Regions from separate parts of the Clostridium felsineum DSM 794 genome, predicted to be linked through region 2. Evidence: a T-box and tRNA genes for the amino acid it is inferred to sense, from the RefSeq annotation. Region 2 holds a T-box; the other holds one or more tRNA genes.

What was found. A T-box is a leader RNA that pairs with one kind of tRNA and senses whether it is charged. The one in region 2 lies ahead of metG (methionine--tRNA ligase), so its partner is inferred to be a tRNA-Met.
Positions count from the first base shown of each region.
Region 1: it has a tRNA-Met gene. The T-box ahead of metG (methionine--tRNA ligase) is inferred to sense a tRNA for this amino acid. The anticodon was not compared.

Region 1 covers NZ_CP096980.1:733,865-750,034, reverse strand. Annotated here, with positions in the region: gene dusB (tRNA dihydrouridine synthase DusB) at 1-110, opposite strand, end outside; gene CLFE_RS03500 (type III pantothenate kinase) at 110-898, opposite strand; gene CLFE_RS03495 (formate--tetrahydrofolate ligase) at 1,019-2,689, opposite strand; gene ftsH (ATP-dependent zinc metalloprotease FtsH) at 2,903-4,711, opposite strand; gene hpt (hypoxanthine phosphoribosyltransferase) at 4,799-5,335, opposite strand; gene tilS (tRNA lysidine(34) synthetase TilS) at 5,338-6,723, opposite strand; gene spoIIE (stage II sporulation protein E) at 6,800-9,187, opposite strand; tRNA gene CLFE_RS03470 (tRNA-Met) at 9,411-9,487, opposite strand; tRNA gene CLFE_RS03465 (tRNA-Met) at 9,494-9,569, opposite strand; tRNA gene CLFE_RS03460 (tRNA-Met) at 9,674-9,749, opposite strand; tRNA gene CLFE_RS03455 (tRNA-Leu) at 9,759-9,848, opposite strand; tRNA gene CLFE_RS03450 (tRNA-Met) at 9,863-9,938, opposite strand; tRNA gene CLFE_RS03445 (tRNA-Leu) at 9,948-10,037, opposite strand; gene CLFE_RS03440 (S1 domain-containing RNA-binding protein) at 10,289-10,702, opposite strand; gene CLFE_RS03435 (FtsB family cell division protein) at 10,746-11,018, opposite strand; gene yabQ (spore cortex biosynthesis protein YabQ) at 11,116-11,499, opposite strand; gene yabP (sporulation protein YabP) at 11,509-11,805, opposite strand; gene CLFE_RS03420 (RNA-binding S4 domain-containing protein) at 11,864-12,118, opposite strand; gene CLFE_RS03415 (HU family DNA-binding protein) at 12,206-12,481, opposite strand; gene yabN (bifunctional methyltransferase/pyrophosphohydrolase YabN) at 12,560-14,023, opposite strand; gene CLFE_RS03405 (putative polysaccharide biosynthesis protein) at 14,041-15,579, opposite strand; gene spoVT (stage V sporulation protein T) at 15,650-16,170, opposite strand, start outside.
Region 2 covers NZ_CP096980.1:4,197,713-4,213,882, forward strand. Annotated here, with positions in the region: gene CLFE_RS19565 (cold-shock protein) at 201-398, shown strand; gene metG (methionine--tRNA ligase) at 457-2,391, opposite strand; T-box leader at 2,456-2,702, opposite strand; gene CLFE_RS19575 (SDR family NAD(P)-dependent oxidoreductase) at 2,765-3,559, opposite strand; gene CLFE_RS19580 (YceG family protein) at 3,720-4,718, shown strand; gene CLFE_RS19585 (toxic anion resistance protein) at 4,738-5,865, shown strand; gene CLFE_RS19590 (PTS sugar transporter subunit IIA) at 5,910-6,371, opposite strand; gene CLFE_RS19595 (uracil-DNA glycosylase) at 6,571-7,191, opposite strand; gene CLFE_RS19600 (tetratricopeptide repeat protein) at 7,362-8,447, shown strand; gene CLFE_RS19605 (hypothetical protein) at 8,546-8,797, opposite strand; gene CLFE_RS19610 (SHOCT-like domain-containing protein) at 8,809-9,192, opposite strand; gene CLFE_RS19615 (DUF2089 domain-containing protein) at 9,208-9,573, opposite strand; gene CLFE_RS19620 (ferritin-like domain-containing protein) at 9,788-10,330, shown strand; gene CLFE_RS19625 (thymidylate synthase) at 10,476-11,267, shown strand; gene CLFE_RS19630 (dihydrofolate reductase) at 11,267-11,728, shown strand; gene add (adenosine deaminase) at 11,732-12,736, shown strand; gene CLFE_RS19640 (IS256 family transposase) at 12,827-14,032, shown strand; gene nscfB (ScfB-related radical SAM/SPASM orphan maturase) at 14,298-15,659, opposite strand; gene CLFE_RS19650 (methyl-accepting chemotaxis protein) at 15,833-16,170, opposite strand, start outside.

The sequences.
Region 1 (16,170 bases), 1.4 Mb from region 2:
CAAAGGTCCGCACCCATTTTCCTACATATCTTTCTAAATATTATATCTGTTACTCCTGCCATAGGTGCTAAAAATACATTTCCTTCTAAATTAAGATTAGCTACTTTCATTAGATCACCTTAACTCTATTTTTTTCATATATTATTCTAAGCCCTTCTAAAGTTAAGAATGGGTTTATTACATCAACATTTTCAGCTTCTTCGCTTATAAGTTTAGCAAGACCACCTGTTGCAATAACAAGAGGTTCTTTTTCTCCTTCTTCTTGAAGTTCAGTCTTCATTCTTTCAACTATGTATCTTACTTGACCTATATATCCATATACAATTCCTGATTGTATACTTGAAATAGTATTTTTACAAATCGCATGCTCAGGTTTTATAAGTTCAACTCTTGGAAGTTTAGCTGCCTTTTCAAAAAGAGCTTCTGAAGAAACTTTGATTCCAGGGCATATTGCTCCACCAAGATAATCCCCATTTTCTCTAACTGCACAAAATGTAGTGGCTGTTCCAAAATCTATTATAATAAGAGCCCTCTTGTATATTTCATGTGCTGCTACAGCATTTACAATTCTATCAGCTCCAACTTCCTTAGGATTATCATATTTTATATTAATTCCTGTTTTTATACCAGGGCCAACAACAATTGGAGTAATTTTAAAATATTTTCTTATCATATGTTCTAAAGAATACATTATATTAGGCACAACTGATGATATTATTACTCCTTCTACCAAATTAGGACTGAGGTTTTCATGATAGAACAAATTCATCACTTGAACTCCATATTCATCTGCTGATCTTAATATATCAGTTGATAATCTCCATTCTGCTGTGAGTTTTTTGTCATTGTAGATTCCTAACACTATATTAGTATTGCCAACATCTAAAACTAAAATCACTTTTAATACACCCCTTAAAAATAAGAGCAGCATTAAAGCTACTCTATTATATCAAAGCACCTATATTGAAAATTCAACACAGTTATTTTATCAATTTCAAAATGCATGGTCAAGTAAATTTTAAAATAAACCTACTATAGACCCATCTTCAAATATATCCATTTTGTTTGCTGCTGGAACTTTTGGAAGTCCTGGCATAGTCATAATATTTCCTGTTTGAACTACTACAAAACCAGCACCATTTGATACTCTAACCTCTTTAACATTTATAGTAAAATCAGATGGTCTTCCTAAAAGAGCTGGATTGTCTGATAATGAATATTGTGTTTTAGCAACACATATAGGAAGTTTATCTAAATTAAACTTTTCAATTTCCTTTATTTGCTTATTTGCTTGAGGCGTATATTGTACTCCGTTAGCTCCATATATCTCTTTTGCTATTATATCCATTTTTTCTTTTATACTTAGCTTTTCATCATATAAATATTTAAAGTTACTCTTTTCATTTTCTAAGGTATCAAGAACTTTTTTAGCAAGATCTATTCCACCTTCTCCACCTTTTTCCCAAACTTCCGTAAGAGATACCTTGACGCCTTCTTTAGCACAGTATTCTTCAATACACTTTATTTCTTCATCGCTGTCTGTTATAAACTTATTTATTGCGACAACTACAGGAACACCATATTTTTTTATGTTTTCAATTTGCTTTCCTAGATTCGATAAACCTTTTTCAAGAACTTTTGCATCAGGTTTATTCAAATCTTCTTTAGCTGCACCACCGTGATGTTTAAGTGCTCTTATTGTTGCAACTAGCACTACACAATCTGGATTCAAACCACCATATCTGCATTTTATGTCTAAAAATTTCTCAGCTCCAAGGTCTGCTCCAAAACCTGCCTCTGTAATTACATAATCGCCAAGCTTTAATGCCATCTTTGTAGCTAAAATACTATTACAACCATGTGCTATATTGGCAAACGGTCCACCATGAATTATTGCTGGTGTATTTTCAAGTGTTTGAACTAAATTAGGTTTCATTGCATCCTTCATAAGCATAGCCATCGCACCTTGAACGTTCAGATCTTTACAATATACAGGATTACCATCCAAATCATATGCAACTAAAATTTTCCCCATTCTTTCTTTTAAATCCATAAGACTATTTGCAAGGCAAAGTATAGCCATTATTTCAGATGCAACTGTTATCATAAATCCATCTTCCCTTGGAAATCCATTTACTTTTCCGCCAAGTCCAACTACTATATTTCTAAGAGCTCTATCATTCATATCCATAACTCTTTTGAATACTATTCTTCTTTGATCTATTCTAAGATTATTTCCTTGATGAATATGATTGTCTATAGCTGCACATAGTAAATTATTAGCCGAAGTTATTGCATGCATATCTCCTGTAAAATGCAAATTTATATCTTCCATTGGAACTACTTGTGCATAACCGCCTCCTGCAGCTCCTCCCTTGATTCCAAAAACAGGTCCAAGAGAAGGCTCTCTAAGGGCTATTACTGTATTTTTATCCATCTTGCATAGGGCTTCCCCAAGCCCCACCGTAACTGTTGATTTACCTTCACCTGCAGGCGTTGGATTTATAGCTGTTACTAATACTAATTTCCCATCTTTTTTATCTTGGTTTTTTTTCAGAACATCCAAAGATATTTTGCATTTATACTTTCCATATAAATCAATATCATCTTCCCCTAAACCAATTCCTTCTGCTATTTTAGATATACGCTCCATTTTAGCTTCTTGAGCTATTTCAATATCAGTTTTCATGAATTAAATGCACCCCTTTTTATATGTAATAAAATTAATATAAATACAATAGGGAATAAATAAGTTCTATTAACTAACTCCCTATCATTAGCCTTTACTATTATACCATAATATAGTCAAAAAAATAGCGACAAGTTAATAGAATAGGTAACAAGTTTACTTATATAAATAATCCTGTTACCTATCTTTATTAATTATCGCTATTTTAACATATTAAGCATTTTGAAATACTTCTTTAAATTCATCTGCCTCTAATTTCTCTTTTTCAAGTAAAGCTTGAGCTACAGCGTGAAGTTTTGACATATTATCTGTTAGCATGTTTTCCGCTTTTACATAAGCTTCATCAATTAAGCCTTTAACTTCACTATCAATTTTAGCTGCAATTTCTTCACTGAAGTTTCTACTAGTTCCAAGATCCCTTCCCAAGAACACTTCATCTTGTTCTTTTCCAAACGTTATAGTTCCTATCTTATCACTCATTCCATATTCCATAACCATTTTTCTAGCTATGCTGGTAGCTCTATCTATATCGTTTTTAGCACCTGTACTAATATCTCCAATAACCAATTTTTCAGCTATTCTTCCTCCAAGAAGTCCAACCATTTCATCCTTAAGCTTATTCTTAGACATATATGAACTATCTTTTTCAGGTAGATGCATTGTATATCCGCCTGCCATACCTCTAGGAACTATACTAATTTGATGAACTGGATCAGAATTAGGTAAAAGTTCCATTAATACCGCATGACCGGCTTCATGATAAGCTGTGATTTTTCTATCTTCTTCACTTATTACTCTACTCTTCTTTTCTGGTCCTGCAATAACTCTTGTAGTTGCTTCTTCAAGTTCTTCCATTCCTATCATACTCTTTTGGTTTCTTACAGCTAAAAGAGCAGCTTCATTCATTAAATTCTCAAGATCAGCACCAGTAAAACCAGGCGTTCTCTTTGCTAAAACATCAAGATGTATAGAATCATCCAAATGTTTATTTTTAGAATGAACTTTAAGAATTTCTTCTCTTCCCTTAACATCTGGAGCACCAACTAAAATTTGTCTATCAAATCTACCTGGTCTTAAAAGCGCATGATCTAATATGTCTGGTCTATTTGTAGCTGCGAGTATTATTATACCCTCATTTACACCAAAACCATCCATTTCAACAAGGAGTTGATTAAGAGTTTGTTCTCTTTCATCATGTCCTCCACCTAATCCTGCTCCTCTTTGTCTTCCAACAGCATCTATTTCATCTATGAAGATTATACATGGGGAATTCTTTTTAGCTTGCTCAAACAAGTCTCTTACCCTAGATGCTCCTACACCAACAAACATTTCAACAAAATCAGAACCTGATATACTAAAAAATGGAACACCCGCTTCACCTGAAACAGCTTTAGCCAAAAGAGTCTTACCTGTTCCTGGAGGTCCAACGAGAAGAACTCCCTTTGGTATTCTAGCTCCCATTTCAATATATCTTTTAGGTTGCTTTAAGAAGTCAACAATTTCTTCTAATTCACCTTTTTCTTCATCAGCTCCAGCAACGTCATTAAACGTAACTTTTTGCTTCAAATCATCAGGTGAAGACATCTTTGCTCTGCTTTTTCCAAAGCCCATAACGCCTTTTCCTGCACCACCTTGTGTTTGTTGCATGAACAATACTAATATCACAACCATAGCTAAAATCATTATTATAGTTGGCATCCAACTTATCCAAACTGGTATATTAGCTGGTGCTGCATAAGATTCACCTATATCACCATTACTAGGGTGATCCGCAAGAAATTGATTAAGTCTCTCTAAAGGTACAATGGTTTCAAAAGATGAACCATCTTTATACTTACCATCAACTGTCATTTTATCGTCTTTCATTTCAAAACTTTTTACATTATTTTGAACATACTGCTTTTGAAATTGATCAAAGCTTACAGTATTAGTAGCTTTACCACCTTGAACTAACATTAAAATAGTGAAAACTACTACTACGAACACTACAATCCAGACCGTAGCACTAGAAATTTTTTTCAATCTAGGCCCCCCTCTCTATGTATATACTTGTGTTATTTAAAGATTGTATCACAACAAAAAACTGTTTACAACATAATATTCTATTAATTATTCATATATCTCATCTTTTAGTATTCCAATATACGGAAGATTTCTGTATTTCTCTGCATAATCAAGACCATAACCAACTAAGAAATAATCTGGAACTATGAAGCCTGTATATTTAACATCTATTTCAACTCTTCTTCTTTCTGGTTTATTAAGAAGCGTTATAATTTCTATGCTATTTGGCTTTTTACCTTTCATGTGTCCCATAAGATATTTAAGAGTTACTCCAGAATCTATTATATCTTCAACTATTAAAATATCTTTTCCTTCAACATCTGAATCTAAATCTTTAAGAACCTTTACTATTCCTGATGTGGAAGTAGCATTACCATAGCTTGAAACTGACATAAAATCCATAGCACAAGGAATATCAATATATTTTACAAGATTGCCCATAAAAACAACAGAACCCTTTAAAATACCAATAAGTATAAGATCCTTTCCTTTGTAATCCTCACTTATCTTCTTTCCAAGTTCCTTCACCTTATCGTTTATTTTTTCTTCATCAAGCAATATTTCTTTAATGTCTTCTCTCATTATTATTCCTCTCTTTCAATTTTTATTTCTAATATTTTTTTAGTGTTATTATCTATTTTAAATTTTTCACTTATTTTAAACTTTGTTATCCACGCTATTTCACCACCAAAACATATAAGAGGAATTTTTTTTCTTTCTTCTCTAGGTATTTTTAAATTTATAAATATATCCTTTAGTTTTTTATTATTTTTCATTCCCAAAGGCATAAATTTATCGCCATCAACTCTATATCTAACAGTTATATTTTTTCCTGCTTTATCTGCATCAAAATATTTTATGTTGTCACTTTGCTTTAAATTTATATCATTTGAATTATGTATTAATTTTATCCCTATTATTAGTTTTTCTTCATGTATAGCATTAGTTTCATTTATATTAAGAATATATTCCTTATTACTTATACATTTTTCTTCCTTTTTTAGTTTAAGATAAATATCACCATAATTATTATAAACTATCATGCTACTTGGCAAATTTATTTGCTTGCCAGTGGCACTTTTTTGACATTTTATAATACTATCAATATGCTTCTTTTCAAAATTGTATTTACTACTAACTAAATAAAGAATAGCTTTTCTTATTACTCTAGATAATATTGCTGCATCACTAAAAAATGCTTTCTTACTTATTATAACCTGTTTCTCACATTCATTACAATACAACTTATACTCTGATTTTGCAACTTTTTCTAAATAATCATTATCTATAGTTACAAGTTCTGCCAGTCTATTTAATGAACCTACTATATCTTCATTAAAATTATCTATTATATATGGTATTAAATCCAGCCTTATTTTATTTCTATTGTAATCCCTCTCTAAGTTAGTAGCATCAATTCTAGGCATTAACTTTTCATCTTCACAGTACTTTTCTATATCCAATCTCTTTGTTTCAATAAGAGGTCTTATATAATATCCGTCTCTAACTGGTCTAATTCCTTTAATTCCTTCTGTCCCTGTTCCCCTTATTATTCTCATCATTATAGTTTCAGCCTGATCGTTTGCATTATGTGCAATAGCTATTTTATTTGCACCAAATTTCCTTTTAACTTCTTCAAAAAATTCATATCTAATTTCTCTTCCTGCCATTTCCGAAGATAGTTTTTTTTCTTTTGCAATCTTATTTACATCTACTTTTTTCACATAAAATTGTATGTTCAACTTTTTGCAAAACTTTTTAACATACTCTTCATCTTTATCTGCAGCTTCTCCACGAATACAATGATTTACATGGGCAACACAAATAGATAGACTGAATTTATCCTTAAGCTTAAATAGCAAATGTAACAAACAAATTGAATCCGGTCCACCTGAAACAGCTACTACAATTCTGTCATTTTCTTTAATCATTGAGTTCTTTTCTATGGTATTGATGACTCCATTTATCAAAAAAAACACTCCCATAATATATTTACGCTTTATAATTATATCATATTTTTATAAATACTTTACCTTAATTTGAAAATTAATATAAACTATATACTTTAGATACTATTATGGTTATATCATCCTTAGCCTTACCACCTGAAAGTTCTATGGCCTTTTTCAGTATAGCTTCCCCTAATTCTTTTGGTTTACTACTGTTATTCTTTTTAAGAAAATCTACTACCCAATTCACTTTTCCTGCATTTTCATTATCATAATTAACTATCCCATCACTTATCATTACTATCATATCGCCATTTTGTACCTTCTTATTATTAATCTCCATATCAACCTTATCAAGTACTCCAATAGGAAGGGTTTTTGAATCTACAATTTCTACTTTATCTTTCTTTTTTATAAAGCTTGTAACTCCTCCGACCTTTATAAATTCCGCCTCACCAGAATACAAATCAATGCTGCAGAAATCAACTGTAGAAAATTTCTCATCCTCTTCAAATTTAAGTGTCATTATAGAATTAACCGTGTTTATAGCCATCGTTCTATTTAAATTCGAATCATTAAATTTTTCAATCAAATCTATAACAGCTTTACTTTCTCTTTCTGCTTGTGCTCCATGTCCCATACCATCACTTATTATTATATTGTAATTCCCATCCTTGCCCTTTCCAAAACTATAGCTATCCCCATTTATATCTTCGCCCTCTTTACTCTTTCTTACTACATTTGAAGATATATAATATTTAGGTGTTTCTTCAAAGGTCACTGTACACAAATTAGTATCTGGTGAAATACTACATCCATCATCACCAACACACATAAGTGTTCCTACAGCTTCATTCACTATAGGAAGTATATGCTTAACACATATTTGCCTTCCTCCACAAGCTTCCATCGTAAACTTTACTATATTTCTGTTTTTTTTATCATTTACACACATTATATCCTTGTATGGTATACCGACTTTATTAAGTAATCTTATTATTTTTTCTTCTACTTCCAAGTTAAACTTCAATTCGTTACTAAATTCACTTATTATACCTTCTACCGATGTTCCTATATTCTTTACTTGAGAAGCCATAAATTCTCTTCCGCTGCATACCTGCATCCTCCACATTTCGTTCATTACGTAGTCATTTATTATGGCATCTGTATGTTTTATAAGTTCTTTTCTTTTAACGCACTTTCTTTCTATCTCATCAGGCACTTTATTTATACCTTCCTGAAAATTCTGTATAAGTTCCTCAAAAGCAGCATATGTGTAATATATCTCCCTCTTCCAGCATATAGAGTTCATATTGCACTTGCTGCATACTCTATCGGCTAAATTTTCAACTAATCTGCAACTTTTATTTTTCATTAGAAGCCTATCATTATCAGCAAGATTATTTAAAGTACCTGACATTGTAAATAAAACACCCGAAAAGTTTTTAAGTTCTCTTATAAAAATACACTTCATTTTTTCAATATATCCATTGGTAATATAACTTTGCTTCCTATCCCAATTAAATTCACCTTCCATTTTTTTATATAACTTATTTGGTAAAGCTGCAAAAACAAAACAGGTTATACCTGCTTCAATGATATTAAAATCAACATGATTCTTACAATAAATAATTATTATCAAAAATATAGCAAGATATACTCCTGCACAAATCCATTTTCCGAAATCTTTAAAAACCCCTACTATGAATCCAATAACACCAAATATACCTATATAAATCATTAAATTACTGCTGCTCATGCCTATTATAGTTCCCATAGCTATTCCACCAGCTGCTCCTATAGAACTACCTTCTATATAAGAAATCATAACAACAAATATCATAGCTAATACATTCGTAATAGATACATTGAAAATATTAAGGTTCCTTGTTCCAGAAATAATTAAAGCAATTACTATAGACATACTTATTATTTCTTCATTAGTAAAAAGGTGCTTAGTTTTCATATTATCAACACATATAATAGCATATCTAAGAATATAATATACTGAAGATATTGATGCTATTTCCACACAAGTAAAAATAACAGCTGATTGTATAGATATGTTTTGAACAAACATTTTAAACATAATAAATTCAAAAAATAACAGTATCAATATTGCTATTGATTTTTTTATATCTTCCTTTTCCTTCATAACAATCATTAATAATGTAATAATGATTATAGCAACTTCATACATAGGCGCATCTTTTATTTCACCACTGAGCGATATATATCCAACTAAACTTCCAATAGATGCCGCAAAGGAAGCCTTATCATCTTTTTTACCAATCAAAATACACCCCAAAAAAGCTAGTCCAAATGGAACCATTGAATTTATCATTATAACCCTACTTATAGCAAATGAGGCTATCAAGTAAATTATTAGCTTTATTGCAAGAGATTTTTTTATGTTTTCTACTTTGGTACTTTTTTGTGATTTAGATGCTCTTTCATATGTGAAAACTTCACTATTATATAGCATAATAACATCCCCAATCTATAAAAACATACTATTTACAATAATATGTAAATATTTTCCATATCAGTTTGTCTCCTATTATAACAAATGTATTTAGAAATGTTTGTCAATTATTGGGTTCTTATTTTATTTTTTTTAAGACATTTATCCCTACAATAATATATAAAATTTATTATGCTTTTAGGTAAATAAAAAAGCTTTCACAATAAATGTGAAAGCTTTTGTTTGGTAGCGGAAATAGGACTTGAACCTACGACACTTCGGGTATGAACCGAATGCTCTAGCCAGCTGAGCTATTCCGCCATATTATGGTTGCGGGGACAGGATTTGAACCTATGACCTTCGGGTTATGAGCCCGACGAGCTGCCAGCTGCTCCACCCCGCGATATTTAATTTGTAACTAAAATGTAAACCAAATCAATACAATAGGATTAGCACAGCAAGATTTTAAATTCCATACATTCGCCAGTTCCTCATTTGATATTTAAATGGTTGCGGGGACAGGACTTGAACCTATGACCTTCGGGTTATGAGCCCGACGAGCTACCAACTGCTCCACCCCGCGATATTTAATTGGTGCCGAAGACCGGAATCGAACCGGTACGATGTGATTAGCATCGCAGGATTTTAAGTCCTGTGCGTCTGCCAGTTCCGCCACTTCGGCATTTCATACTTTAATGGTTGCGGGGATAGGACTTGAACCTATGACCTTCGGGTTATGAGCCCGACGAGCTGCCAGCTGCTCCACCCCGCGATATTTAATTGGTGCCGAAGACCGGAATCGAACCGGTACGATGTGATTAGCATCGCAGGATTTTAAGTCCTGTGCGTCTGCCAGTTCCGCCACTTCGGCATGCCACTCATCAGCGACAATATCTATTATATATCATCATATTATTATTGTCAAACATTTTTTTTAAATTATTAAATAAAATTTTATTTTTTTATTTAACTTTATATTTTATCCAATGATAAGTTCTTTATACAGTGGACTTCAAGCCTATTTTATAAGCTTTCGAAGAATTAAACTTTTATTACTTATCCTCTACAATTTTTTCAACAGAAAAATAAAACACGGAATAAACTCCGTGTTTAAACTCATTTTTAATTATGATTTGTATTTTTTTTGTAGCCTCTTGTTCTTGAATCTTGATGTCTCTTTAAATCTTGAAATTTTTCTTCACTATCTTTTAAAAATCTTGTTAGTTTATCTTCAAAATTAACTGTAGTATTTTGAGTGGTTTTCTTTTCCCAGTCAATTTCAATAGGCTTAGCTGATTTTTTATGCTCTATAGCTTGCTTTATTGATAAACTTATTTTTCCATTATCATCTACTGAAAGGACTTTAACTTTAACTTTATCTTTTTCTTTTAGGTGATCATGTATATCTTTAACGAATGAATCAGCCACCTCCGATATATGAACTAACCCTGTTTTTCCATCAACCTCCACAAATGCACCAAAATTAGTAATATTAACAATAGTACCCGTTAAGATACTTCCTGCCTTTAAGGTCATATAAAAAGACTCCTCCTTGATATTTATTGTGTATTATTAAATTTTACTTCTTGTTATCTATTACAGGTATTTCGCCTTGTTTTATAAGACCTAACTTTTCTCTTGCAAGCTTTTCAGTATAACTATCAGTCTTAGATAATTTGATTTCATCCTGTAATTTTTGATTCTCTTTTTTTAGACTATCAATGTTCTTCTGACTTTCTGAAATGTTTTTATTTATCCTATTTATGGTTATTTGCTGTTTAACAAAAATATAGCCCATATTAATCAATACTATAAAAAAAACTATATATTTGATTTTCGAACCCATTTTCATTTTTACGCTCAATTCCCCTTTAAGGTTATAAATTTTATCAAAAACACCTACATCTATATTTTAAAAGCTTTTTGTCTTTTGTTCAAGACATTTATGCTTATTTTTTGTTTAAAAACAAACACTCGAAGACATATATAATAAATTTAAATAATATTCTAACATATTTAAGCAAATAGTAAGTAAATTTCCTTGCAACATTTACAAACATAGGACTTATAAATTTAATATAAAAACATAATCCAAATATTATGAACATATATACATAAGCATTTATGTATGCTTCATTTGTGTATAATAAAAATATAAAAACTAATATAGCATCTAAAATAAGAAATAATATATCTTCTAAAAACATAATAATTTTATTAGGATGTTCAAACCCAAGTAAAACTCTATATAAATCAAATAGTGCAGCTGCTATAACTCCAGCAATAAAATTAGATACAAAAAATATTAATTGTTCATAAATAGATAAAATCATACTTATCCCTTATTTAAACAATCTAGATATTATACTATCTTTTTTGTTCGAAGCCTCACCACCACTGTAAACACAAGCATTTATAGTTCCAGTTATAGCTACATCACCATTTTGAACATCTAATTTATTCATTTTAAGCTCTCTGCCTTTTATTACAAGCGCCCCTAAGTTAGTATTTAGTACTATTTGTTCATCATTAAAATTAACAACTTCACTTACCCCTGTAAGTAAAAGTCTTTTTCTATTTTCTATAGTCATTAAACTTTTTTTACCGCTTTGAGCGTTTAATTCCTTTTTAACTTCCATAAAATTACCTCCTATTCCACTTTCTAATATATATGTGAAATAGAATTATTTTATAACTTTAAATTTCTTCTCCACTTATTACTTCATACATTTTTTTTGCATCTTCTTTAAGTGCATGATTTGTAACATTAACTATTTTAGCCTTAAAAACCTTACTAGCATATTTTATTTCAATGATATCGTCTTCTTCGATATTAGTACCTGGCTTTGCAACTTTACCATTTATAGATACTCTTCCACTTTCACAAGCCTCTTTAGCAACAGTTCTTCTCTTTATTATTCTCGAAACCTTTAGGTATTTATCCAATCTCATATTAATCCTCCGATTAAAATTATAACAAAACTTCAATATAATCTTAAAAATCCCGGTGAATCACCGGGATTTTTAATTTTAAAATAATTACTTATTAACTCTTTCCTTAAATTCTTTTCCTGCTTTGAAAACTGGAACAGTAGAAGCTGGTATTACTATCTCTTCTTTAGATCTAGGATTTCTTCCTTTTCTTTCTGCTCTTTCTCTTGTTTCAAAAGTACCGAAACCTACTAATTGAACTTTTTCATGTTTCTCTAAAGTTTCTTCAACACTTTCTATAAATGCCTTTAATGCAACTTCTGCATCTTTTTTTGTTAATTTACTTTTTTCTGATATACTAGTGATTAATTCAGCCTTATTCACTTTTGTTACCTCCTTAAATTTTAAGAGTATGCTATAACCATATAAGCATATTCTGCATATAATATAAAAATCCTTCTTTTAAAGGACATTTTTATTGAATTTTAGTTTAGCTTCATCCCATAAAGCGTTCATTTCGTCAAAAGACATATTTTCAATTTCAATATTCTTATCCTTAGCCGAAGTCTCTATGTAATAAAAACGTTTAATGAATTTGTCTATAGTATAATTTAATGCAAACTCACCATCAATGTCAAGGAGTCTAGCAATATTTACTACAGAAAAAATTAAATCTCCAACTTCTTCTGTTATTCTATCCCTTTTTATTCCTTTATATACATCTTTTACTTCGCTAATTTCCTCTAACACTTTACCAAATGCCTCTTCAACATTTTTAAAATCAAAACCTATCTTTGCAGCCTTTTTTTGAACTTTTTCAGCTCTTATTAATGCTGGCAAAATTTTTGGTATATGTTTCATTTCTTCGGTATATGATTTTAAGTGTTGTTCTCTTCTTTTTATTTCATCCCATTTTTCTAAAACTGCACTAGAATCTTTTATTTCTTCACTTTTAAAAACATGCGGATGTCTGTCTATCATTTTGTTACAAATTCCTGAAACAATATCATTAATATTAAAGTATCCTTCTTCCTTACCTATTTGGGCGTGGAAAACCACTTGTAAAAGTACATCTCCAAGTTCTTCTACCATCATATCATCATCATTTTTTTCAATTGCTTCAACAGCTTCATAACATTCCTCTATAAGAGATCTTTTAATTGTGCTATGAGTTTGCTCTCTATCCCAAGGGCATCCCTTTTCACCTCTAAGCATCTCTATTATACTTAAAAGGTCATGAAAATCCTTATTATTATTAATATCTTCCGGAACATAGATAGACGTTAAATAATCTATATCACTTTGTCTATCCATCTCGTAAAGTGGAATTTTCCTTATACTTTCCTGACCCTCAATTCCCGCTGCTCTTACAAAATAAATTTCTGTATCATCCTTGTAATATTCTAAAAGTGCCAGTTTTACATCAGATGCTATAAAACTATTATATACTTGAGTTATAACAATTCCAAGTCTCTTATCCAAAATTTGATTTTTAATATCAAAAGCATCTACTATTTTAAGTCCTTTTATAGGATCAATTTTAAGCCCTTCCATTAATGCATCTATGAAGCTTACTGCCGGAATTATATCAATTTCTACACTTTCTTTTTTGCAGAGTTCAATCAATATCTGAACGGATCTTTCAGCAACAAGCGGATGTCCTGGTACAGCATATACTATATCATTAAGCTGTTTTGCTTTATCCACCAAATCATGTGCTATAAAATTATATACTTCATCAAAGCTTTCTCCTGTGTCATATTTATCATCATAGGTAATATATTTTATACCCATTTCATCAAAATAATCAACAACTGGATGTTTTTTAGTTCTAAAAAAAATGTTATGAGAATTTTTAATTGCATCAAGTGTTCCAAGTGTCAATGCATTTTTAGAACCTGGTCCAAGACCCACTACTTTAATCAATACAAATTCCTCTCCTTTCATCTGAAACCCTTAAACCTAGATTTGACTCTACTATAATCAAATACTCCAAATAAAAAGATAAATATAAAATACACTATTATTCCCAATAGAACAGATACTCCAAAACTTAATATCATATTCATTGTCTTAGTATAAATATTCATATACAAAAACATAACACCTATAATCATTAAAACAGATGCATATGCTGGTTTCATTATTATATCATACCATTTTATTTTAAAATTACAAACTATTTTAACTGCAATTATATTTAATACACACGAAACCATATATCCACTAACAGTACCTATAATTGCTCCGTATACATTTAGAAATCCAATAGGAACTAAATAATTATTAATAACAACCTTAACAACACAAGCTAAAAATAAATTTATAACTGGTATTGCATATTTTTTTACGCCTTGCAGAACAGATGTTGTTACTTGAGAAAGTACAATAAACGGTATGCTGATGCTTAAATATTTTAATATATCCGAACCACTTGAATGCCCTGGAAATATAATAGTCATAACCTGATTAGACATGAAAAATAATCCTACAAATGATGGTATTGCAATTATCATTGACATTTTCAGTGCCGACTCTATTTTACTCTTTAATTCATCTTTTCTTTTAAGCACAAATGCTTCCGATATAACTGGCATTAAAGAAGTGCAAAGTGCAATTGATAAAGTAAGTGGTACATTAATAAGTACAAACGCTTTTCCTGTAAGCTGACCATACAATTTAGCTGCTTCACTATAAGTAAAACCTGCCTTAATAAGATTTTGAGGCACAAGTATAGAATCTATAAGACTCATTATGCTACTAACTGTTGACCCTAAAGATATCGGTATTGCTATGTATAATAATTCACTTAGTATTTTATAGTTTTTCGCCGGTTTTACTACTTTAAACTCACTTTTACTCCTAATGTATTTTATGAATAAATATACACCTGCAATACCTGCTCCAAAAACTGCTCCAAAAGCTGCTCCCCCTGCAGAATACTCTATTCCCTTTGGCAAAAGTACATAGGCAAGTCCAACTCCTACCAAAACCCTTCCAACTTGTTCAATAATTTGAGATATCGCCGTTGGTATCATATTCTGCATGCCTTGAAAAAATCCTCTAAATGAGCTCACCAAGGAGATTATAATTGGTGCTAGAGATATGCCAACTAATGAATAGTAAGATTTTTCATTCCAATTAAAAAAGTGAACTAGCTGTTTTGAGAAAATAATTAGGAATACAGTAAAGCCACCACCCATAATTGCCATAAGCAGAATTGCCTTTTTTAGTACTAACAGAATTCCTTCTCTGTCATTTACTGCGTTTCTCTCGGCAACCATTTTTGAAATAGCTACCGGTATTCCCGAAGCTGTTGCTATAAAAAACATATATAGGGGATATGACATTTGATAATATCCTATGCCTTCATCTCCTATAAGCATAATAAGTGGCCATCTAAAAAACATTCCCAATATTTTTGATGCTATACCTGTAATTCCTAATATTAAGGTTCCTTTTATTAAATTTTGCTTTTTCATTAATAATACCTCCAAATTCTCTATAAATATATTAATATTTATAATTCGAAGGTATTATTACTTATTTATTTTATTGTTCCATTTGTTTTCCAAGGAATGATGCAGCTGTTTCTGCCATTTTAGTTTCGAGATCTCCAAATTGAACTCCTTCATCATTTGAAAAAATAACTACGGCTCCTACTGCATCTCCTTCAGCAAGTATAGGGCATATAACTTGTGCTTTGTACTTATCACCTGCATCCTCTCCATCATATACAGGAACGCCCTTGCCCTCTTTAGCTTTATTAAAAGTGCCTCTTTGATCCATTACACCTTCTATTTCATTACTAATACGTTTATCAATATATTCTTTTTTAGCGCCACCACTTACTGCAATTATTCCATCTCTATCACATATTATAACTGTATGACCAATTGATGCATTAAGTGATTCTGCATACTCTTTTGAGAAATCACTCAATTCATTTATTGGAGAATATTTTTTTAAAATTACGCCCCCTTCTCTGTCCGTAAATATTTCTAGTGGATCTCCCTCTCTTATTCTAAGGGTTCTTCTTATTTCCTTTGGTATTACAACCCTCCCCAAGTCAT
Region 2 (16,170 bases):
ATTTTTAGATAATTATGGGTGAAATTTGGTATTTATCTATAATAATACATTCTTCCTTTGTTTTTCTCTGTAATTCGTTATGTAATTATATTTCATAATAATTTACACAAAAACGCTGAATAATGCTAGCATTTAGTGATATACTATTAGGTGGATGAAGTAAAGTATTCATCTTATATTCAATTTACGGAGGTTTTTTTATGTTAGGAACAGTTAAATGGTTTAATTCTCAGAAAGGATATGGTTTCATAACTACCCAAGAAGGTAACGATGTATTCGTTCACTACTCAGGTATCAAAGATAATGGCTTTAAGACTTTAGAAGAAGGTCAAGAAGTTGAATTTGATTTAACTGAAGGTCAAAAGGGCGAGCAAGCAGTTAATGTTGTAAAACATTAAGCCTTTCACATAAATTAAATTATAAAAAAATAATCCTCATATGAGGATTATTTTTTATTTATCTAACAGTACTTCCAGTAGGAATATCTTCAGGTATATCTAATGTATATAATTTACTATCATCATCAGTAGAAACCGCAAGTATCATCCCTTCAGAAAGCTGCCCCATCAATTTTGCTGGTTTTAAATTTGCTACAAAAACAACTTTCTTTCCTATAAGATCTTCTGGTTTATAGAATTGAGAAATTCCAGACAATACCTGTCTTTCTTCTCCTCCTAATTCCACCTTAAGTTTTAAAAGTTTTTTAGATTTTTTTACTGGCTCACATTCTAAAACTTTAACAACTCTTAAATCTAATTTGTCAACATCATCAATGCTTATTTCTGGTTTCAAGGGCTGCATTTTTACGTTTTCCTTAAGTTGTTCTTCTTTTAATTTATTAAGCTCTTCTATTTTCTTTTCAACATCGATCCTAGGGAATATTACTTCTCCCTTTTGAACCTTTGTTCCTGCTCTAGTTCCATCAAAAGCAGAGAGGCTTTCCCATGTATCTAATTCTACATTAAGTTGTTTCTTTATTTTTTCTCCTGTTTCAGGTAAGAAAGGAGTTACAGCTGTAGCTACAAATCTTAGACTTTCAACTAGATTATATAGAACAGTTCCAAGTCTTTCTTTCTTATTTTCATCTTTAGCAAGAATCCATGGAGTTGTTTCATCTATATATTTATTTGCTCTTTTAATTACATTCCATATGTGATCAAGTGCTTCTGGTATTTTTAAATCTTTTATGTCTGCATCTAATACTTCTGGAAGCTTTATAGCTAAATCTATAAGTTCATTATCAATTTCTTCTTTATCCTTTGGAGCTTGAATTACACCATCAAAATACTTTTCAATCATTGCAACAGTTCTTGAAACTAGATTTCCGAGATCATTTGCAAGATCGGAATTTATTTTCTTTATAAATATTTCATTATTAAACAAACCATCAGAACCAAATGGTATTTCATGAAGAAGGTAATATCTAACAGGATCTGTTCCAAATTCATTTATTAAAACTACTGGATCTACAACGTTTCCCTTTGATTTTGACATCTTACCTCCATCAACTAAGAGCCATCCATGACCAAAAACTTGTTTTGGAAGTGGTAAACCTAAAGCCATTAACATAATTGGCCAATATATTGTATGAAATCTAATTATATCTTTTCCTACAAGATGTAAATCAGCTGGCCAAAATTTATTGTAAAGTTCATCATTATCGCTTCCATATCCCAAAGCTGTTATATAGTTTGAGAGTGCATCTATCCAAACATATATTACATGTTTTTCATCAAAAGTTATTGGAATTCCCCAATCAAAGGAAGATCTTGATATACATAAATCTTGAAGCCCTGGTTTTAAAAAGTTATTTAGCATTTCATTTTTTCTAGATTCAGGTTGAATAAAATCAGGATGTTCTTCTATATACTTTATAAGTCTATCAGCGTATTTTGACATTTTAAAGAAATATGCTTCCTCTTTTGTCTTTTCAACTGGTCTTCCACAATCAGGACATTTTCCATCAACAAGTTGAGTTTCTGTCCAAAAAGATTCGCAAGGTGTACAATACCATCCTTCATAAGCTGATTTGTATATATCACCATTATCATAGAATTTTTTTACTATCTCTTGAACAGCCTTAACATGCTCTTCGTCTGTAGTTCTTATAAATTTATCATAACTTATGTTCATCATCTTCCATAAGTCTTTTATTCCTGCAACAATTTCATCAACATAAGCTTTTGGAGTAATTCCTTTCTCCTCTGCTTTTCTTTGAATCTTTTGACCATGTTCATCTGTTCCTGTAAGCATAAAAGCATCATAACCTTGAAGCCTTTTAAATCTCACAAGCGCATCTGCTGCAACTGTTGTATATGTATTTCCTATATGAAGCTTAGCAGATGGGTAATAAATAGGTGTTGTAATATAAAACTTCTTCTTTTCTGGCATTTAATACACTCCTCTTTTAATTTGTATAAAAATAAAAGCCTCTAAATAAAGGATTAATCCCTTATTTAGAGGCGTGATTTCGCTTTACCACTCTAATTCACTTTCATCTCACAATGAAAATCTCACTAAGTGACTCTAACTTATAGTTATTTATCACCTTGCACTGTAACGTCTGCTCTACGTAATACCCTACTATAATTCAAGTATTAAGCTCAGGGTCCATGTTCATAAATCTAAGTAATGCTGAATCTCACCAAAATCAGCTCTCTTTAAAAACCTTAATTTACTACTCTTCCCATCAATGCTTTTGCTTATTATGTTAGTATATAACTTAAGAGTTGTCAAGCAAAAATTAAGTTATATTATTAGTATTCTATCCTATGTGGCTATTTTTAGTCATAAAGCCTTCATGTAACTTCTTTTGACTTTTTCCTATTATACTTCCAACTAACTTTCTTGGCATTATTTTAGAAAAAAATATTCCTACTCTATTAAAATATCCCGGAACAATTACTGCCTTCCCCTTCATAAACTTATTATAAGCAATATAGGCTACCTTCTCGGCTGTCATAGCCCCTTTAAGATCAAGTTTATGTGCTCCTTTAGAAAACTCAGTAATAGTAGCTCCTGGGCAAAGCACCGACACTTTGACATTAAAGTCTCTTAATTCTTCTCTTATAGCCTCACTAAATGACAAAACATATGCCTTTGTAGCATAATAAACTGCAATGAATGGTCCAGGCATATAAGAACCTGTAGATGCTACATTTAAAATCCCGCCATTTTTCCTGTGTGCCATTTCACTAGAAAACAGTCTAGTTAAAATAGTAAGATTTTTTATATTTAATTCGAGCATGTTTATTATTTTATCTATATTTGATTCAAAAAAGAATCCAGTATCCCCCACTCCTGCGTTATTTATCAATATATCAACAATAATGCCTTTTTCTTTAATTTTACAAAAAAGCTCTTTACCGGAGTTTATACATGAAAGATCCTTTTCTATTACTGTAACTTTAGAAGAAGAAAATTTTTCAATATCCTTGGATAATTCATCAAGTTTTTTCTTACTTCTAGCCGTAATTACAACATCATATCCATTTTTAGCGAATATCTTTGTAAGTTCACGTCCTATTCCCGTAGATGCTCCTGTTATAAGTACTGTCATAGGATAATCTCCTTATAATAAATTTATTATTTCCGCATTATATATATTATACCACTAAGATATAACACAAAATATATATCGAATTAGCCTATAAGTTATTTTTTTTGATATAATAATTAATAATACAAATTTTATCTATAACTTGGGAGGGGAGCTTACGGTGTCAGATTTAAATAACGAAAAAAATGAGTCTACATCATCAAGAACTGAAACTGATGCTTTTAGAGCAACTAAAGAATTTAAAGAAAAATTTCATGATAAAGATTCCTTTTTTTACGAACCTTGGCAATTTGCTGATTATGAAGTTTGTGCAGATACGCTAAAAACCACATATGATGAAATAAATATATGGAGTAAGGAAGAAGCCATAATACGCCCAGGTTGGAAAGTAGATGGAAATAAGGTTCATGTTCCAAATATTTTTTCAAAGATAAGTGGAGTTTATGATGATATTTTAAAATATCGTGACGAAGTTAATTCACTAGTAACAGAGGAAAATGTACTATTTTTCAAAAAGTTTCCTATGTTTCATGTTTTTCCACATAAAAATATATCAAAAATTTACTCATCCCTTTTAAATGGTGATGGAAAAATAGATAGACAGCGTTTATTAGGTTCAGAATATTGGAAATATGGTAATTTAAAATCAGGTATTCAAGAAAATATAGCTGAAAGAATTATCGAATTTTGTGAACTCCCTGAATTTTGGAAATTAAAATGTTTTTCTATAAATATAAAATTTTCCTTATTGGATAAATTTAACAATCTTATAACATATAAAAATGATAAAACCGCTAAAGAAAAATTGATGATGAAAATGTCATTGCTAAATATTATGCTTAATCTTGATAAACGACTTCTTAATTTACTTCAAAGTTTTGACTATCCTTTAACTGTTCCTAAAATAGTTCTCTATAATAGTGGGAAAAGTGGTGAATTTTCCTTTTGTGATGCTGCACAATTAATGTTTATGAACTCTATGGGAGTAGATATTATAATATTTAATCCAGCAGGTACAAATGATATTGAAAATTTTATAAATGAATCTTATTTTGATTTACATAGACTTCAGTTTATAAAAGAAAACCTTAAATACAAGAAAAATAACTTTTTTGTACGCCTTATAAGAAAAATAAAAATGCATTTTAAAAAATCTTAATAAAAGGAGATGGATTTTCATGAGATTTAATTTTGATGGTGAAAATAAATCAGTAATAAATACTTCTAACGAAATTAACTCTATTCCTGAAAATACAGATAAAGAAATTGAAGACAAAATCAAAAGAATAAATGAGGAATTAAAAAACTCGCCTGAAGTTATTGAAATTTCTAAAAGTCTTAATGTTTCAGATATGAATTCAATAATGAATTTTGGCAGTGCTCCTGCAGAAGAAATTTCCCAGTTTTCAGATAAAATTCTAAAAACTATGAAATTAGAAAGTGTAGAAAACTCAAGTGCACTTTTAAAAGAGCTCACTACCGTTATGAATAAATTTGATAAAGAGGAATTAGAGGAAAAACCTCAAGGCTTTTTATCTAAAATATTTAACTCTGGAAAAAAAACAATTCAAGGAATTTTAAGTAAATATCAAACCTTTGGAAGTGAAATTGATAGAATTTATTCCAGTATAAGTTCTTATAAATCAGAAATCCAAAAAACAAATAAAATGCTCGAAGAAATGTTTGCAGAGAACTTTAATTACTATGTAGAATTAGAAAAATATTCTGCTGCTTGCGAATTGACAATAACGGAAATAGAATCTGAAGATCTTCCCTATTGGAGAAATAAGTCACAAAATGGTTCCAATGAAGATTTACTTAAGCTTCAAGAAGTTGAATACTCCCTTGAAATGTTAAAACAAAGACGTTATGATCTTGAAATGGCAAAAATGGTATCACTTCAAACTGCACCACAAATTAGAACAATACAAAAGGGTAACTATAAACTAATTGGTAAAATTCATTCTGCCTTTATTATAACTATTCCTATATTTAAAAATGGATTAATTCAAGCTGTAACACTTAAAAGACAAAAGTTAGTGGCAAAATCCATGGAAGCTTTAGACAATGCTACAAACGAACTTCTTATAAAAAATGCAAACAACATAAAAAACCAAAGCGTTGATATAGCTAAAATAACAGGCTCCCCATCAATAAAAATAGAAACTCTTGAAGAAACCTGGAAAATAATAATGGATGGAATAAATGAAACAGAAAAAATAGAGGAAGAAAATAAAAGACTACGTGAAGAAGGTCTTACTAAACTAGGACAGTTAAAGATTGAATATATGAAAAAAATAAAATAATCCTGTGCATGTTAATCCTTGTTAACATGCACAGAATTATATTCTTAAATTACTATCTTAAATATAGTATCTTCTTTAGAAACATCTCCATCAATACTTTTTTCTATGCCCTTAACCATACTCATATTTGAAACTACAACACATGCTACAAGTTCTTCCTTTTCTAAAATTTTTTCATCGATTTTCAGTATATCATCACCAATTTTTACACTATCTCCTTCTTTTACTACTGGATGAAAGTGTTTAATATTATCCTGAAAATTTTCTGTATTTATATGCAGTAATATGTCTACACCCTCAATAGTTTCTATACCTATACCATGCTTATTTTGTAGTATAAGTTTAACTGTACCATTAACAGGTGATACAATTTCACCTGTTTTAATCTTTACAGCTACACCATCTCCTACAAGCTTTTTTGCAAATACCTCATCACTAACCTCTGAAATATCAATTACCTTTCCATCCATCGGTGACTTCACTACAATATTATTCTCACAACTCAATTTTACTCCTCCTTAAAATACCATAGAAAAAAATTCAAATTACAAAATTATGCTTTTACTTAAATATCCTCCTTACCTTTACTTATTAAAATTGGACAAAATATTTTGCACCTAGTATATTATCGACCATCATATTCTTTTTTGCTGTAATTTATATACTTTTTCCCTATAACATAACAATTTATTTTATAAGAAAGCATTATCTAAGCTCCTCATGCCTAGCTTTCACTCGTTTTAAATCCTTCCAAAATAATGCTTTCTTATTTTCATCTCTAAATAAAGCTGCAGGATGAAAGGTTGCCATCATATAAATTCCTTTTACTTTAAGCCATTTTCCTCTATCTCTAGTAATTCTCATATTGTGATCTTTCCACGCCTTATTTTCTTCTTCTACAAAATTTTCAGATAAAATTTTTTTTAAGGCTGGCTCCATTATAAATTTCATTGCAGTAGCCCCTAAACATACAAGTATTTTGGGTTTTATAAGTGCAAATTGATTTCTAAGATATGGCATACAAAACTCTGCCTCATCCTCATAAGGTGTTCTATTTTTTTCAGGTCTACATTTACATACATTTGCTATATAATAATCTCTTTCTCTTGATATGTTAAGCGCTGTTAATCCCTTAGTTAGAAGACTACCTGCCCTACCTACAAATGGTCTACCAAGCCTATCCTCATCTGCTCCTGGTGCTTCTCCTACAAACATCAATTTTGCTTCAGGATTTCCTTCACCAAAAACCATATTAATTCTATTTTCACCAAGTCTACATTTATGGCAATCTATACATTCACTATATAATTCTTTCCATTGAAGCATTTTTTATCACCTCAATTTTAGTATACCATATAAAAAATCCAAACAAAAAATATACTTTATTTTTACATATATAAACATTTCTCGGAAAATAACCTAAAAAAATTATATATCTCAACCAATTGTATAAATGGTATAATTGATTTATAAGGTTTACATTGGGGGTATTTTTTATGAGAAAGAATTTTATAAAAAGCATATTACTTATGCTAATTGCAATTTTTGTTTTATCTGGATGCTCTAGAAGTAAAGGATATTTAGACAAAGGAAACACTGCATTAAAAAATAAGCAGTATACTAAAGCTATTAATTTTTACTCTTCTGCTATAAATTCTGATAAAACTAATAAAGAAGCTATGGTACAAAAAGCATATGTCTTTATTGCGCTTAGTAGATATGATGAAGCTATTGCTGCTTCTGAAACTGCAATAAAAGTTGATAAAAATTTCGGAAAAGCTTACGCCTATATTGGTCTTGCACTATCAAAGGAAAATAATTATATTGAGGCATTAAAATATTTAGATAAGAGTATAGAATTAAAATTCAAAACTGCCGAAACCTTAAATGAAAGAGGTTTTGATTTAATACAAATAGGTAGAAGTGATCTTGCAGTTGAGCCTTTAACAGAAGCTATTAAAATGAATTCAAAATACTATGAAGCCTATTTAAATAAAGCATCAGCTTTAATTAATACGAAAAATTTCACAGATGCTAATACTTCTCTAGATGAGGCTCTGAAACTCAGTACAAATAAAATTGATTTTTATAATAAAAAAGGGTTACTTTATAAAAAAGCTTCCTTGTATGATGATTCTATAGCAGCATTTGATAAGGCTATTTCCTTGGATCCTAAAAATTCCGTATTATACTACAATAAGGGTATTACTTTAAGTAATAAGGGTTCTTATGAAGAAGCTATTACTGTATTTGATAAAGCTATTTCCTTGGATTCAAAATTTTCAAATGCATATGATGCAAAGGGTCTTGCTCTTCGATCACTAAACAGAGATAATGATGCCTTAAAAGAATTTGATAATTCCATAAAGCATGACAATTATAATGCGTCTGCTTATAACGATAAAGCCTGCACACTTTCAGATATGGGGAAATTAGATGAAGCTTTAAAAAATATTAATAACGCAATTAAACTTAATCCTCTTTCAAAAGATTTCTATACAAATAAAGCCTATATTCTAAAGAAAATGGGAAAAACAAAGGAATCTAACGATGCTCTTAAAAAAGCACAACAATTAACTTAATTCATCTATATTTGAAAAACTTATAAAATAAAAAAGCTAACCTTATTGTACTGCTTATAAATACAATAAAGTTAGCTTCTTTGTGCTATAAATCTCATTTATAAAGTTATTGAAACCTCGTTTCCATTTTTGTCCTTAACCTCTACAATTCTCAATCCTTTATACTCTTTTATTAAATCAATGCATTTATATAGTTCTTTAAAATCAATCATTTCAACATACTTTCTATTTTCTTTTGATATCTTTTCAATAATAAATGGCTTACTTAAAAAATTCATAGAAAATCTTATTAGAAAATTTGGCACAGGAATTATAAATCTTATGTTATTATTTTTAACATATACTCTCAAAAGATCACTTCCTACTCTATTACAACCTCAACTATATCACCATTAGCACTTTTTACATCAATTATTTTACCGACAAGTCCTTCATCAATTGCTTCTGAGATTACATTTAAATCTATATTCTCCATTCCTGGAGTTGAATCTTTTATAGGCAATTTTCCTAAAGTATTAAGAAGTGTTTTTATAAGTTTTATAGGCAATTTTATATCAACATTATCGCCGGATGCTGAATTAACCTTTATCTTAAGCATTTTATCCATTATATTGTCATTTTCTAATACCTTAATACTGTTATTGTTTTGTTCTTTACCAATAGCTTCAATTAATTCCTGAGCTTTATCCGCATTTATTTTTCCTTCTTCAACCATTTTTAATATTCTTGATACTTCTTCATTCATTTTAATTCCTCCATTTTAATTCAACATTTTAATTGCTTCATCGGGAGTTATCTCTCCCTTTTCTAGCATGTCTATAATTTTCTTTTTATCAACGTTTGCAGAATTTTCAGACTCAACACTATAGCCAAGTGACTTTATGACTTCATCAAGCTTTGTTCTAACTGTTGGATAAGATATATTTAATTCCTTTTCAACCTCCTTTATACTGCCTCTACATTTAAGAAAAATTTCTATAAACATAAGCTGTTCATTGGTTAAATATTCAAATTTTGACATTTTAAAATTATTTTCTATAGTTGTTTCACATCTACTGCATTTCAACTTAGTAATAAAAAGTTTTTGTCCGCATACAGGACACCTACTAATAACCTTATACGACAAATTTATCACCTCATTCATATAACTATTATGTATCTTGTAATTCATAATACTCTTTAATTTTATTAATGTCAATATTAATTTTATTCATTTATATATCATTATAATTTAATTTTATTAACTTCAATATTGATTTATTCTCTTTTACTATATTTTTGTAACACTTTACATAAAATTTTAATATAATATTTATGTATATATTTCATGGAGGTTCACAATGCAATATTATAATTGTCCGTTTAATTATATAAACGACTACAATGACTACGATAACTATGGCTATGATGACTTATACAGAACAGAATCCATGCCGAGTCAAATTACTAATATATATTCTTATCCTCAAAACTTACAAGCAGCGCTTGGATTGATACAAGATTCAGTTGCCGGTGAACGGGAAGATGAGCTATTTTATAATTATTTGCTAAATACTGCACCAAGTTCAGAAGCTAAACGTATAATTTCTGGAATACGTGATGATGAAAAAAAGCATAATGTCTTACTTAGAAGCATGTATACCCAACTTACGGGGAAAACACTACCTGCTTCACAAAATGAACAATTTAAAAAACCTTCCTCCTATTTAGATGGCATAAAAAACTCTATCATTGGAGAAACAGATGCAGTTAAACGCTATAGACGTATACTTTTTGCACTTCAAAATAGAACTAATATAAATATGCTTACAGAAATAATTTCTGATGAACTTAGGCATGCATCACTCTATAATATGTTATTTAGTATGGGTAAAACACGATAACTTAAAGGGGCTGATTAATAAATATCAGTCCCTTTGCTATTCTTAAAAACTTCATTTGATGTTCATATAAATGTATAATAAAATATTATTAAGTGCTAAATCAATTAACTTTTGCACCTATACCATTCATTTTGGAGGAATAATAATGAGCAAGGCTGATGAAAAATATTTAGATATAGTAGAAAATATTTTAAATAATGGTTATTACGATAATAATAGAACTGGAATTGAAACATATAAACTGCCTCACCAGATTATGCAATTTGATTTATCAAAAGAATTTCCAATACTCACAACAAAATTTGTCGCTTTTAAAACTGCTGTAAAAGAACTTTTATGGATATATAAAGATCAATCGAACGATGTAAGAAAACTTCAAGCTCAGAATGTCAAGATATGGGATGAATGGATGCTTGAAGATGGCACCATTGGGAAAGCTTATGGATATCAAGTAGCAAAATTCAAACAAATTGACAACTTAATTAACACTCTAAAAACTGATCCTCAAAGTAGACGTATGATAATATCCTTATGGAACATAGCTGATTTAAAAGATATGTCTCTTACTCCCTGCTGTTATGAAACCTTATGGGATGTAGAAAATGATAGATTAAATTGCATGCTAGTACAACGAAGTGGTGATATACCCTTAGGTGTTCCTTTTAATATGTGCCAATATGCTGTTTTAGTGCATCTTATAGCAAAAGTTACAGGCTTTAAACCAGGACTATTCACTCATGTAATAAATAACGCTCATATATACAAAAATCAAATTGAAGGAATGAAACTTCAGTTAAAAAGAAGAAAACAAGCTTACGAAGCACCAACGCTTTGGATAAATCCTGAAATTAAAAACTTTTATGATTTTACACCTAATGACATTAAATTAATAGACTACAAACATCATGAAAAAATAAAAATGGAGGTAGCTGTGTAATGCTTAGTATTATAGCTGCATTAAATGATAATTATGTAATAGGAAATGATAATAAGCTTTTATGGCATATATCTGAGGATTTAAAAAGATTCAAAAAAATAACTAATGGTAAAACAATAATAATGGGTAGAAAAACTTTTAACTCTCTACCTGGCATACTTCCTGGCAGAAAACACATTGTATTAACAAAAAACACTGGATATATTAATAAAAATGTATCTGTTGTTAATGATCTGAGTGAAATAATTAAACTTAAGGATACAGAAGAAGAAAACTTTGTAATTGGTGGAGGCGAAATATATAAAGCTCTTATACCATACTCAAGTATTCTATATTTAACCCGTGTTCATTCTAATCAAAATGGAGATACTTATTTCCCTAAATTTAACTATGAAGATTATTCTGTAATAGAAAATGAAAAACATGAAACATATGATTTTATTACACTGAAAAGGAGATAAAATATGAATATTCGTAATCAAATTATAAATTTACCTAAAGTTGAGCTTCACTGTCACCTTGATGGCAGTTTAAGACCAGAAACTGTTTTTGACTTATGTTTAAAAGAGAATATAGAAATTCCATATAAAAATATTGATGATATAAAGAAAGTACTAGAAATTTCTGATACCTGTAATTCACTAAAAGAGTACTTAGAAAAATTTTCCTTGCCGGTTAATGTGATGCAAAAAAAAGAGAACATATATAGAGTTACTTTAGAACTTCTTGAGGATGCAAAAAAAGATGGCATTGAACATATAGAAATAAGATTTGCACCTTTTCAACATATGAATAAGGGTTTGAGTGAAAATGATGTAGTTGAAGCTGCTTTAGAGGCATTAAAAGATGGTAATGAAAAATTCAATATACATTCTGGCTTAATTTTATGCTCACTTAGGCATGAACCTGTGGAAAGTTCCATAAATCTAGTAAAGCTGGGTTTAGAATACCAAAATCAAGGTGTTTGTGCAGTTGATTTAGCTGGAAATGAGAGTGATTTTCCTCCAGAAATCCATAAAAAAGCTTTTGATTTAGCCTATAATAAAAACCTTAAAATAACAATTCACGCCGGTGAAACAGGAATAGCTGAAAATATATTAAAATCTATACGTCTTCTTCATGCAAATAGAATTGGTCATGGAATTTTTGCATATAAGGATAAGAAAACTTTAGAATATCTTATAGAAAATGAGATTCCACTTGAAATGTGTCCTAAAAGTAATTTAGACACAAAAGCTATAAGCGATTACTCTAAACATCCATTTAAAGATTACTTTAATGCTGGAGTTAAAGTAACTTTAAATAGTGATAATAGAACTGTTTCAAATGTATCACTTGTAGATGAATATTTAAATTTAATAAATATATTAGGTTTTAATATGGACGAAATAAAAGTTGTAATAAAAAATGGAATAGAAGCAGCCTTTATATCAAATGAATTAAAAGAGCATGTGAAGAAAAGTCTGTAAATAAAAATAATAAGGCTTTCTATGGTAAAATAAAATCATAGGAGGCCTTTTATTATGGCAAGAAAAAAAGATATTTATAAGGTAAAACCAATGAATGAAGGAAAAAGAAATATTATATCAGCTCTTATAGACGAGTATGATATTCAGTCAGCTGAGGATATTCAGGAAGCTTTAAAAGATCTATTAGGTGGAACTATTCAATCTATGCTTGAAGGTGAAATGGACGAGCATTTAGGCTATGAACCATATGAACGAGCCGAAACTACAAACTCAAGAAATGGGAAAAAACAAAAAAGAATTCGAAGCAAATATGGTGAGATGAATATAGATGTACCACAGGATAGAGAAAGTTCTTTTGAACCTAAAATAGTACAAAAACACCAGAAAGATATTTCTGGTATAGAAGAAAAAATTATTTCTATGTATGCTAAAGGATTAAGTACCAGACAAATTTCAGAACAAATTGAAGATATATATGGGTTTGAAGTTAGTGAAGGAATGGTTTCAAATATAACCAATAAACTTCTTCCTGAAATAGAAGCATGGCAACATAGACCTTTATCTACAGTATATCCAATTGTTTTCATTGATGCAGTTCATTTTTCCGTAAGGGAAAATAACGTTATACGTAAGCTTGCAGCTTACATTATTCTTGGTATAAATAATGAAGGCAGAAAAGAAGTACTTTCTATAAATATTGGAGAAAATGAAAGCAGTAAATATTGGCTTAGTGCTCTCAATGAATTAAAAAATAGAGGTGTTCAAGATATCCTTATCCTTTGTGCAGATGGTCTTACAGGGATAAAGGAATCTATATCAGTAGCTTTTCCAAATACTGAATATCAACGTTGTATAGTTCATCAAGTAAGAAATACATTAAAGTATGTTTCTGATAAAGATAAAAAAGAATTTGCAAAAGATTTAAAAACTATATATCATGCACCTTCTGAGGAAATTGCATATAAGCAATTAGAAGAAATCACTGGAAAATGGGAAAAACATTATCCTAACTCAATGAAAAGCTGGAAATCAAATTGGGATGCTATTAGCCCTATTTTTAAGTTCTCTGCTGATGTAAGAAAAGTTATTTATACTACAAATGCAATCGAAAGTCTCAACAGCACATATCGTAGATTAAATAGACAAAGAACTGTATTTCCAAGCGATACATCACTTTTAAAAGCTTTATACCTTGCTACTTTTGAAGCTACAAAAAAATGGCGTTTGCCACTAAGAAATTGGGGTAAAGTGTACGGTGAATTATCCATTATGTATGAAGGACGACTTACTGAATAAAAAGCTTAATATGCCAAAAACGCCTGTTTTTAAAGGCGTTCTTGACATACATATTTTTAGAATGTATATTTAAAACAAGATAGAAAGTCACTTTTGACAATCTTGTCTTTTAAAACTTACCATAGAAAGTTATTTTACAGAAAGAATTTTACACTCTCAATTAAAAGCTAATCTCTTAAATAAATTGATTTAAAATTATAAGAATGTAGATAGATTTGATTCCCAAATTTATCTACATTCTTATTTAACTATTTATAAATGCCTACTATTTTTCTATAGCTTTTAATGCTATTGCACATTCAATTCTCTTTTTCTGCATTTTACATCCAATTTCATAAGGAATACTCATATCTCCATTAAAATTGAAGTTATTTGCCTGACATCCTCCACTGCAATAAAACCTTGCCCAACATTCTCTGCATTTTGGTTTATTGTAAATATGAGCCTTTTTAAACTTCTTAGATAATGCTTCATCAAAGGTATCATCATAAATGTTTCCTAATTTAAATTCTTCTCTTCCCACAAATTGGTGACACGGATATACCTCTCCTTGTGGTGTTATTGCTACATACTCAAATCCAGCTCCACAACCAGAGATTCTCTTATAAACACATGGTCCACCTTGTATATCTATGTTAAAATGATAAAAATTAAATTCATCCTTTGCTTCTATTTTTCTTTTTGCCATTTCTTCATATAGTTTATCATAATTAGAGAATATTGTATCAAGATCTTCCTCTCTAATTGCAAGTGGTTGTCCATCTTCTAATACAACTGGTTCTAAAGATAATTCTTTAAAGCCTTCATTAACTAGCGCCATTACATCTTGATAAAAATCAGTATTCTCTCTTGTAAATGTTCCTCTTACATAATAAGTTTTTCCTTCAGTTCTTCTTTTAATCATTTCTTTTATTTTAGGAACTATATCATCGTATGAACCAGTTTTATCTGGTTTTATTCTTGCCTTGTCATGAATTTCTTTTCTACCATCTAAGGATAAAATTATATTTCCCATCTCTTTATCCATATAATCCATCATTTCTGGAGTCAATAATGTAGCATTAGTAGTCATGGTAAATCTAATGTTTTTGCCCCATTTTTCTTCATTATCTCTTGCGTACTTTATTATTTCTTTATTGGTTTCCATTATTAAAGTTGGCTCTCCACCAAACAAATCAATTTCTATGTTCTTCCTAGGGCCACTTCTTTTTATAACATAGTCGATTGCCTTTTTAGCAGTTTCAACACTCATGGCACCTGCATGTCCATTATATTCTCCTTCATCTGCGAAACAATATTTACATCTCAAATTGCACGCATGTATTACATTTAAGCAAATAGCTTTTATATAATCTCTGTCATCCATGGAACTATTAGCTATTTCTTCATATTGATCTTCTGAATAGAGAACTTCCTCTTTTATTAATTGTTGCAATTCATCATATACTTCTACAATTTCTTTTTCGTCATACTTTTCTTTAAATTCAGCTATTATTTCTCCTTTACTCTTTAGCTTATCACTATCCAACACATCATAAACTATTTCATCTACTATATGAACTGCTCCTGTATTTACATCTAAAACAAAATAATTGTTTCCTTGCTTAAATTTATGTATTAAAGTCATTTTTTATCTTCCTCTCAAAATATAATAGAAAACTAAATTATATGCTTATAAAGCATATTAGTCAAACAAGTACAATAAAGTACATAACTATTTCATAATTAATTTTTAGCATCTAAAAAAGGGACATGAGTTTTTACTCATTATCCCTTTTTTAGATTTAAAGTTTTTTAAGTCTAAATTTTAAACTTGCTTATTACTACACTTAATTCTTCTGCGATTGAAGCTAGGCTTTCTCCTGATTTAGCAATTTCCTGAATTGTAGCAACCTGTTCTTCAATAGATGCAGCTGTCTCTTCCGTTCCAGCGGCATTTTCTTCAGAAATAGCAGATAAATTTTGCATTAACTCAATAATTTTATTTTTATTATTACCCATTAATCTTCCAGATTGATTAAGCTTATTAATTATAGTTTTTATAGAATCTATTTCTTCTGCTATACCTGAAAATTTTCCTTCAGTTGCTTCAACACTACCAGCTTGTTCCTTAACAATTTCCTTTGTTTCCTGCATTA